Regions from separate parts of the Mesorhizobium sp. WSM4821 genome, predicted to be linked through region 1. Evidence: predicted binding sites of a transcription regulator. Region 1 holds the regulator's gene; each other region holds the start of a gene.
The links. The regulator PhoB, encoded in region 1, activates phosphate uptake and scavenging genes when phosphate is short. The targets are predictions, from matches to a motif close to TGTCATNNANCTGTCAT.

Region 1 (3,274 bases):
CTAAGGTATTGGCCGTCGTGTTGTCGTTGAATTTCCTTTCGGTCGCCGTCATCGATTATGCCGGGCAAGTGGTCGCCGAGGAACAGCGCCGGCTGGACACGCTGACCATGTCGCGCGACGCACTGATCGGCGAATGCGTCGCCATCGTCCGGCGCCGGCTCAAGGATCCCGACCTCGATGTCCAAAGCGTCGCGCGCATCGCGCTGGCGATCCAGGGCATCACCGATTCCCATGCGCGAGCCATGCTGTGGTCGCCGATCACGCCGCAGACGAACATCGCTTTCGCCGACATTCTGGAAGACCAGTTCGGCATCCCGGCCACCATGGAGAACGACTGCAACATGATGGCCGTGGCGCTGCGCTGGCGCGACCCGGATCGTTACCGCGACGATTTTATCGCCATCCTGCTCTCGCACGGCATCGGTATGGGGCTGGTGCTGAAAGGCGAACTGTTCACCGGCACTCATTCCTCGGGCGGCGAATTCGGCCACATGATCCATCGCCCGGGCGGCGCGCTCTGCCGCTGCGGGCGGCGCGGCTGCGTCGAGGCCTATGCCGGCAACTACGCCATCTGGCGCAACGCTAGGCAGTTGAGCGAAAACACCGAGCCGGTCGCCGATGTCAGCGATGCCGACATGCGGGCGCTCGCCGCCCGGGCGCGCGAGACGGACGGACCGGAGCGCGAAGCCTACCGCAAGGCCGGCGAAGCGCTCGGCTTTGGGCTCGGCAGCCTGTTCGCACTGATCGATCCGGCGCCGGTCGCCATGGTCGGCGCCAGTGCCGCCGCTTTCGACCTGATCGAGCCGGCCCTGCGCGAAGCCATCGCCCAGACCGCCGGCGGCCAGCATTCGGGTTCGATTTCCTTCGACACCGAGCCGAACGAGCTGCCGCTGATCCGCGAAGGCTGCGCCATGCGGGCGCTAAGCTTCGTCGACCAGGAGATTTTCGCGCCGGGCGTGCAGGCGAGAGGAGGCTCAGCGGGGAAGAACGTGGCTTGAGTTTGACCGAAGAGCGCGGGAGGCCCAACTTCGTCATCCCTGGGCGAAGCAATGGGCGTTTTCGATAGCCGCCAAGACATGCGATCCGCCAACGCAGCACATCCGACTGTCAGAACCTTCGCGCCGTGGAGCTAGTCTTCCCTGATCGCGTAGCCGGCACCGCGGATGGTGCGGATGACATCAGGCATGCGACCATTGTTGACCGCCTTGCGCAGCCGGCCGACATGGACGTCCACCGTGCGTTCGTCGATGTAGATCGTCTCGCCCCAGACATTGTCGAGCAGCTGGCTGCGCGAGAACACGCGGCCGGGATGCCGCATCATGAATTCGAGCAGCCGGAACTCGGTCGGTCCGAGCCGGATCTCACTCTTCTTGCGATAGACCCGGTGCGATTCGCGATCGAGCACGATGTCGCCGACCTTGAGAACGCTGGACAGCACTTCCGGCTTGGCGCGACGCAGCAGCGCCTTGACCCTGGCCATGAATTCCGGTGTCGAGAAGGGCTTGACCAGATAGTCGTCCGCTCCGGTGGAAAGGCCGCGCACCCGGTCGCTCTCCTCCCCGCGGGCGGTCAGCATGATGATCGGCAGCCGCTCGGTTTCGGGACGCACCCGAAGACGCCGGCAAAGCTCGATGCCGGAAATCGCCGGCACCATCCAGTCCAGCACCAGAAGATCGGGCACGTTCTCCTGCAGCCGGATCTCGGCCTCGTCGCCGCGTGTCACCACCTCGACTTGATAGCCTTCGGATTCGAGATTGTAGCGGAGGAGGACGCCTAGAGGCTCTTCATCCTCCACCACCATGATGCGCGGCGCGATCATCGGCCGGTTACCCCTGTCATGTCGCCGGCGCCGACATTGTCGTCTCGTCGAGCTTCGGGCGGTCCGCCGGCAATTGATTCCCGGTCACGACATAGTAGGCGTTTTCGGCAACGTTGGTGACATGATCACCGATACGCTCGAGATTCTTGGCGCAGAATAGAAGGTGCGTGCAGGCGGTTATGTTACGCGGATCCTCCATCATGTAGGTCAGGAGCTCGCGAAACACCGCCGTGTATTTCACGTCGATCCTCTCGTCGGCGGCGCGCAGTTCCTTCAACGCGTCGGCGTTGCGCGAGACATAGTGCTCGACCACGCCGCGGAGCTGCTCGAGAACGAGATCCGCCATGGCGTCGATACCGTGCGAGAGATTGCGTGGCGTGGCGCTCTGTCCGACGGCGCTGACCCGCTTGGCTATGTTCTTGGCCAGGTCGCCGATCCGCTCGAGATCGCCCGCCATGCGGATTGCGCCGACCACGGCACGCAGATCCTGCGCCATCGGCTGCCGCTTGGCGATCAGCGTGATCGCGCTATCGTCGAGTTCGCGCTGCCGCGCATCCATGATCGTGTCGTCCGAGACGACGCGCTGCGCCATCGCATTGTCCGAAGCTAGCAACGCGCGGATTGACGCCGCGACCATCGCGGCGGCTAGCTCGTCCATGTCGCGGAGCAGCCGGTCGATGTGCTCCAATTCCTCGTCGAAAGATGCGACGGTGTGTTCACCCATGATACTGTCCTCGTGTTCGAAATTCGCCGCCGCTCAACCGAACCGGCCGGTGATGTAGTCCTGGGTGCGTTTGTCGTCGGGATTGGTGAACATCTTGTCGGTCGCGCCCTCCTCGACCAGATAGCCGAGGTGGAACATGGCCGTGCGCTGCGACACGCGCGCTGCCTGCTGCATCGAATGAGTGACGATGACGATCGTGTAGTTCTGGCGCAGTTCGTCGATCAGTTCCTCGACGCGGGCGGTGGCGATCGGATCAAGCGCCGAACACGGCTCGTCCATCAGGATCACCTCCGGCGACACCGCGATGGCGCGCGCGATGCACAGGCGCTGCTGCTGTCCGCCGGAGAGACCAGTGCCCGACTCGAGCAGGCGATCCTTGACCTCGTTGAACAGGCCGGCCTTCTTCAGGCTCGATTCGACGATGCCGTCCAACTCCGCCTTACTCCTAGCCAGGCCGTGAATGCGTGGACCGTAGGCGACGTTTTCGTAGATCGACTTCGGAAACGGGTTCGGCTTCTGGAACACCATGCCGACGCGAGCCCTGAGTTCGACGACGTCGATTTTCGGGTCGTAGATATCCTCGCTGTCGAGCGTGATCTTGCCGGTGACCCGGGCGATCGGGATCGTGTCGTTCATCCGGTTCAGGCAGCGCAGAAAGGTCGACTTGCCGCAGCCCGATGGGCCGATCAACGCCGTCACCTGGTTTTCACGGACATCGAGATCCACGTCGA
Region 2 (3,274 bases), 330 kb from region 1:
GCCAGGATGATGTCGGCGCCACGCGGGAAGCGCTGGTTGTTCTGCTTCCATTGCTCGACGAAATGACGCGGCATCCGCGCTGGCGCGATCGTCGCGGTCTTCTCGATGCCGGGGCCTTCAAGCAGCAAAGGCGTGCCCGACGTGAGATCGCTCACCTGCAGGATCAGCGTGGTCGAACGGTCGGGATAATCCTGGGTGCCTTGCGCAAAACCGTCGAGCGCCATCATCTCGGCGGGCGCGGCGATCAGCGCGAAATGCGCATCGGCGGGCGTGTTGGCGAGCGGCGCGCCGGTGTGGAAGCCAAGCCAAGCCTTCACCGCTGCCGGGGCCTGCAAGACAGGGTCGAGCCAGAGCGGCGTGTCGTTGTCGCACAGTGCCAGCGCGATGGCGCCCGCGGTGGCCGACAGCGGCGTTGGCGGGCGGGCAAAGACCGGCAGGGGCTGCAGGGTGCCCGGTCGCGCCATCGCGTCCATCACGGCGCGGAACACCGTCTGCGCGTTGAACACCGGATCGGCGAAGCCGCCCTCGATCGCTTGGGTGGCGATATCCATCAGTCTTCTCCGCGTACCATTGTGAAGAAATCGACCTTCGTTGCCGCCGTCTCGGCGCGCCGCCGTTCACGCGCGCAGGCTTGTGCCGCCCGAAGGGGCGCGATGAGTTTGGTCTCGACCTCGCTGCGATGGTTGGGATCCTGCCAGAGCGCGTCGGCGATTGCCGCCAGCCGTGCCTTTTGCTTGTCGCGGCCGTGCGCGTAGCAGTGGCCGACCTGCCCGGATGCCAGCCGGACGGTGGCGCGGGTGACCGTTGCTTCGCCGACGTTGAACGGCGCGCCGCCGCCGCCGATGCGGCCACGCACGGTGACCAGGCCGGTTTCGGGTCCGCGCAGGAGTTCCGCTTCCGAAGGCAGGCCGGCTTCATTCCAGAGGCGGACGATGTCGTCGCCGCTCGATTGCGCCAGCGTCGCCATGACGGCCTTGCGCTCAGCCTGATCGCGCGCTTCCTGTCCTCTCATGGCCCTTCCTTCTTGCTGAAAATTTGTCTATTGATTTAGACAATTATACAAATTACACCTATTCCCTAATGCGAGTCCATGACGGATGCATGACAGGGACGAAAGGTTCGGGGCAACGAATGATCGGACGGCAGATGGCCAGCAGCCTGGAGCGGCGCACCGGCGTCTCGCTGTGGCGGCAGATCGCCGACCAGATCCTGCATTCGATCGCCGTCGGCGAGTTTGCCGAGAATGCCGCGCTGCCGCCGGAAATCGCACTGGCAGAGCGCTATGGCGTCAACCGCCATACGGTGCGCGCCGCGATCGCCGCATTGGTGCAGGAGGGGGTGCTTCGCGCCGAGCAGGGGCGCGGCACCTTCGTGCTGTCGCGCAAGCGGCTGTCCTATCCGATCGGCGCCCGCACGCGCTTTTCGGCGGGCCTGCAAGGGCAGGCATCCGAGCGCCGCAGCGTGCTGCTCGAGTCGGCGATCGAACCGGCCAACCGTCGTGTCGCGGACAGCCTGGGCCTTGCGAGGGGGGCTGACGTGGTACGCTTGGAAATGCGCGGCGAAGCCGATGGACAGCCGGTCTCGCGCGCCACCGCCTGGTTCGAGGCCAGGCGTTTTTCCGGCATCGAGGCGGCCATGGCGGAAACCGGATCGATCACCGCCTCGCTCCAGCGCTTCGGTGTCAGCGATTATCTCAGGCAATCGACTGTGCTGTCGGCGCGCCATGCTGATGCCGCCGATCTCGCCGACCTCGATCTGCAACCCGGCGCCATCGTGCTGGTCACGGTCGCCGTCAACGTCACGCCGGACGGACAGCCGATCCAGTTCGCCGAAACGCGGTTTCCGGCTGAGCGGGTCGAGTTCAAATTGTCGGCGCTTTAAGTTGCGTTGATATTCAGCTGAGGCCGGCCTGCAAATGGCGGCTTCCTGCGCTTCCGGTACTCACGTACCCAAACGTACGCTCCGTTCCGGTTCTCGGAATCCACCATTTTCGACTCGGCCTGACCTGAATCTCAACGCACCTTTAGGACAATCGCTGGAGCGTGTCCGGCCTCACCCGACCTGGATGACGGCTTTGATCAGGCCGGATTTCTCATGCACCCAGCGGGCGAGGTCGCGCGGTGTGTCGCCAAGCGTCGTGCGATGGGTGACGAGCTTTGCCAGTGGCACCGCACCGTCGCGGATCGAGGCGGCGACATGGTCGAAGTCGGCACGCAGCGCGTTGCGGCTGCCTACAAGCGTCATTTCGCGCTTGTGGAATTCGGGGTCGGAAAAGGCGATGTCGTCCTTGACGACGCTGACCAGGACGAGCGTCCCGCCATGCGCGACATGGGCGAAGGCCGACTGCACGGACCGGGTGTTGCCGGTGGCGTCGAAGACCACGTCAAAACCTTCGCCGCCGGCTGCCTCCCGCACGAGGTCGATTGCTGTCGCCCGTGAACCGTCGAGGGTCGCGAAGCCGAGTTCACTTGCGGCGAAGCCGAGCCTCTCGGCGCTCATGTCGAGCAGCGTCGTGTCGAGACCGGCGATGCGCGCAAACAGCGCCGTTCCGAGGCCGATCGGCCCGGCGCCGATGACCAGCGTGCGCGCGCCGGGATCAGCCAGCGAGCGCCGCACGGCATGGGCGCCGATCGCCAGGAACTCGACGGCGGCGGCATCCGCCAGCGACAGGCCGTTGGCCGGATAGAGATTTTGCGCCGGTACCAGGATTTTCTCACACATGGCGCCGTCGCGATGGACGCCGAGCACTTCGATCCTGACGCAGCAATTCGGCTTGCCTTGCCGGCAGGCGATGCATTTGCCGCAGGCGAGATAGGGGTTGATGATCACCGGCTCGCCGATTGTGAGATCGACACCGTCGCCAACCTCCATCACGGTGCCGGAAACCTCGTGGCCCATGATGCGGGGATAGGCGAGGAACGGGTGCTTGCCTTCGAAGATGTGATAGTCGGTGCCGCAAATGCCGACATGGCTGACCGCGACCAGCGCCCAGCCGGACGGTGGCGCGCCGGGAGCGGCACGGTCTTCGAGAACAAGGTCGCCGGGAGAGCGGCAGACGATGGCTTTCATGCTTCTATCCAGTCGGTTCGTGGCGCCACCGGCTGTCGCCGAGGCCGGTGGCCTTGGATGGGGTCTATTTGCCGCGGCGGCGCAATCCGTCGAAATAAACGATGACGATGATCAGCGCGCCGGTAATGATGCGTTGCCAGAAGGCGTTGACGTTCAGCAGATTGGCGCCATTGTTGATGGTGGCGAGGATGAAGGCGCCGAGCAG
Region 3 (3,274 bases), 3.0 Mb from region 1:
CCGTCGTGTGCTCAACGGTATATTCTGGGTCTTGCGATCAGGTGCGCCGTGGCGCGATCTTCCGGAGAGCTTTGGTCCTCATACCACCTGCTACAACCGCTTCGTTCGTTGGCGCCGGGCTGGTGTTTGGGATCAGATCATGGACGCCCTCGCCAAGGCTCATGACGCGGCGGTGCAGATGATCGATACGTCGGTTGTGCGCGTGCACCAGCACGGTGCCTGTATCGCGGACAATCGCGAGCAACACATGGGTCGTTCACGAGGCGGACTTACCAGCAAGATTCACGCGGTAGTGGACGCCGATGGTCTGCCAGTGCGCCTTGGCCTCACGCCAGGCGAGGCACACGACAATCGCCTTTGCTCGGTTCTCCTGGCGGAATTGCAACCCCGAACGACGTTGCTCGCAGATCGCGGATATGATGCGGACTGGATCAGGGAGTTCGCGAGTCAGAAAGGTGCGTGGGCAAACATCCCTGCAAAACGAAATCGCAAGGGGCCGATCTGCTTCAGTCCATACCTCTACCGAGAGCGTAACCTGGTCGATCGCTTCTCCAACAAGATCAAGCAATGCCGGCGGATCGCCACCCGCTATGACAAGCTCGCTGCCAACTATCTCGCCTTCATCAAGCTAGCATCAATCCGGCTATGGCTGCGCGCTTATGAGTCCACGCCCTAGCGAGCACATTAACTTCGCGATTGAACCAATTCCACACTGCCTTTTTATCCGACTTTGACAATGGTCCGTCTGACGAACGGTCTTCCGCTGCATTCGAGAGGGCAGTTCCGCCCCTTCCAGACCAACGGAAGTAACGGCCGCATTGGGCATGGCGCTGGTTCCTGGCTGGTGGTCTAGGACCAGGCGCTGGATTCCCGTTAGTCCGGCTCGTCACCGCCGGGGCCTCTGCCCTGCAGCCCGTGCCGTTCTTGCGGGAGAAGACAATGCCGCAACAAAGGGGACCAGGCTTTCGAATTGCTGCCGATCCTCCGGTTGAGACGCGAAACCGTTTGCATCGCAGCGTCCCACCGTCGGAATCCGACAGATCAGCCATTAGTCCGTGGTATCCAGACGCCGGCTCTTACCAGACTCTAACCTGAAGTTTGCTAAACTCTAACCCGAGGTGCCCCAAAATCTAGCCAGACTCCCGCGAAGCTTTAGCCGGCTAGCTTCATAAAACTGTCGTCTGATTGTCACACTTGCGAATGCGTTCCGACCGGTCGTTGATCCCAACTCTCAAGCGACGCCGCCGCCGCATTCCGCAGTTTCTGACTTTCCGACAGGAATGGGGGCGGGACTGTCCGTTGTCAATTCAGCGCCGCTTATGGCGTCACGAGAAGCAGGAGCTGAAAATGTACCCCGTTCCACTTATCCCGGCAGCATCGCCGGCCGCGCCGATGGCGAAAACGCGATGAACTCCTTTTTCGCGCAAGCCCTTCAGGACCCGCTGGCGGCTCAGGCGATCAGGTTCGCGCTGAACCTCATTGGAATGACGCTTCTTACCTTCGGCATGTATTACCGGCGCTACCGGGACAAGGAGCTGGTGACGGCGGCCGCGTTGTTCAACATCTTCGTTTTTGCAGTGCTTACTGTCTTGTCTTCGGTGAATTTCAGCGTTGCAGCGGGCTTTGGCCTGTTTGCCATCCTGGCGCTTTTCACACTGCGCTCGGAGCCGCTCAGCAAAACCGAGATGACCTACTTCTTCGGCAGCGTCGCCATCGCAGTCATCTCTTCTGTGCAAGGAACGACGCTGCCTTTTGCGGCGATGATCGTTCTGTTCGTGCTCGTCGGCGCTTACGTCATCGATCATCCGAAGATGCTGCAATCAGTCAGCGGAGCGAAGGTGACGCTCGACAAAATCCACCTGACACTGCTGTCGGACCCCGAAGCAATGCGCGCCGAACTCTCGGAGCGGCTGGGGGTCGCAGTGTTGTCTTATCAGGTTCTCCAACTCGACTACATCACGGAAATGGCGAGGCTCAATGTCTTTTACGGCAAACACTGACGCCCGGCTGGAGCGGGTTTTCGACCCGATCAGTCTCGCTATCCTCAACTCCAAGGCAGAGATGCTGGAGCGTCTGGACAACAAATATGTCGTTGGCGCGGACATATTGCATCGCGCCGCCGCGGAACTGGCACGGCACTTCGATATTCTGGAAATCAAGGGCCGCCGGGCTTTCACCTACGAAACCTGCTACTTCGATAATTCAGACCGGCGCAGCTATTTCGACCACCATCAGGGCCGGCGCCAGCGCGCGAAAGTCCGGATCCGGAAGTATATCGATGCAGGGCTTTGTTTCGTTGAGGTGAAGCTCAAGGACAAGCGCGGCGCCACGATCAAGAAACGGCTGCCTTACGAAGCCGGCAAGTTCGGAATTCTCGACGAGACCGCACTCGCCTACGTCAATGGTGTTTATCTCGACCAGTATCGCCAGGAATTCCCATACGAGCTCTCACGGGTCCTCGACATGCGCTATGTCCGCATGACGCTGGTAGCGAAGGAAGGCGGCGAGCGGATGACGATCGACAGCGGAATGCGGTTTTTTGCCCCCGGCTCGTCGCACGCGATCAACGACGACCACTTCATCCTTGAAACGAAATCCGCCAATGCCAACGGGATAGCCGATCGCATCCTGCGCGCAATGCACCAGCATCCCACCAAGCATTGCTCGAAATATTGCACCGGCATCGCCATCCTCGATCAGGGAACGCGGCACAACAAGTTTCTTCCCGCCCTTCGCAAGCTCGGGAGCGTGCCCGCGCCGCAAAGAGAGTTGTTCGCATGAATGATCGAAACGGAATTCGCCGCATGTTCAGCCGCCTTGCGCGGGCGTCGATAATGCTTGCCGCAGCCGCCGTGACCACGTCGGATGCGCTCGCAGCGACAAACCTTGAAGCCTTGGACAGCATGGAAATCCCTGCGGAGGGCGCAAACGGCGTCAAGATTGCGGAGTTTTCCGGCTTGGCCTGGGATGAGGATGAGCAACTTCTCTACGCCGTTTCCGACGGCGGTGTCCTTCATCACTTTCGCATTCGGCTGGACGGGTCGCGCATTGCAGAAATTCAATCGGTCTTCTCTGCTCCGCTGGCAACGAAGGCTGGCGCGGGCTCCGGGAAGGCTGCCACCAATGCGGAGGGCCTTGCCACTGTCAATGGTGACAATGGCAAGCAGTCCGATACCGAGTTGCTGATCGCGTTTGAAGACGGGCCTGCGATTGCCCGCTTCACGCCACGGGGCGAGCGGATCGACGATATAGCGCTGCCTGGCCCACTGGCTGA

Region 2: phnF (phosphonate metabolism transcriptional regulator PhnF) is a predicted target of PhoB. The motif match lies at 1,091-1,107, and genes of this name have one in related genera.
Region 3: AC0NID_RS29865 (DUF4956 domain-containing protein) is a predicted target of PhoB. The motif match lies at 1,176-1,192, and genes of this name have one in related genera.

What each region holds. Positions count from the first base shown of each region.
Region 1 covers NZ_CM148371.1:1,841,211-1,844,484, reverse strand. Annotated here, with positions in the region: gene AC0NID_RS08835 (ROK family protein) at 1-998, shown strand, start outside; gene phoB (phosphate regulon transcriptional regulator PhoB) at 1,130-1,819, opposite strand; gene phoU (phosphate signaling complex protein PhoU) at 1,836-2,543, opposite strand; gene pstB (phosphate ABC transporter ATP-binding protein PstB) at 2,577-3,274, opposite strand, start outside.
Region 2 covers NZ_CM148371.1:2,175,453-2,178,726, forward strand. Annotated here, with positions in the region: gene phnH (phosphonate C-P lyase system protein PhnH) at 1-551, opposite strand, end outside; gene phnG (phosphonate C-P lyase system protein PhnG) at 551-1,012, opposite strand; gene phnF (phosphonate metabolism transcriptional regulator PhnF) at 1,132-1,881, shown strand; gene AC0NID_RS10485 (zinc-binding alcohol dehydrogenase family protein) at 2,053-3,069, opposite strand; gene AC0NID_RS10490 (ABC transporter permease) at 3,134-3,274, opposite strand, start outside.
Region 3 covers NZ_CM148371.1:6,110,140-6,113,413, forward strand. Annotated here, with positions in the region: gene AC0NID_RS29860 (IS5 family transposase) at 1-676, shown strand, start outside; gene AC0NID_RS29865 (DUF4956 domain-containing protein) at 1,281-2,000, shown strand; gene AC0NID_RS29870 (polyphosphate polymerase domain-containing protein) at 1,978-2,781, shown strand; gene AC0NID_RS29875 (esterase-like activity of phytase family protein) at 2,835-3,274, shown strand, end outside.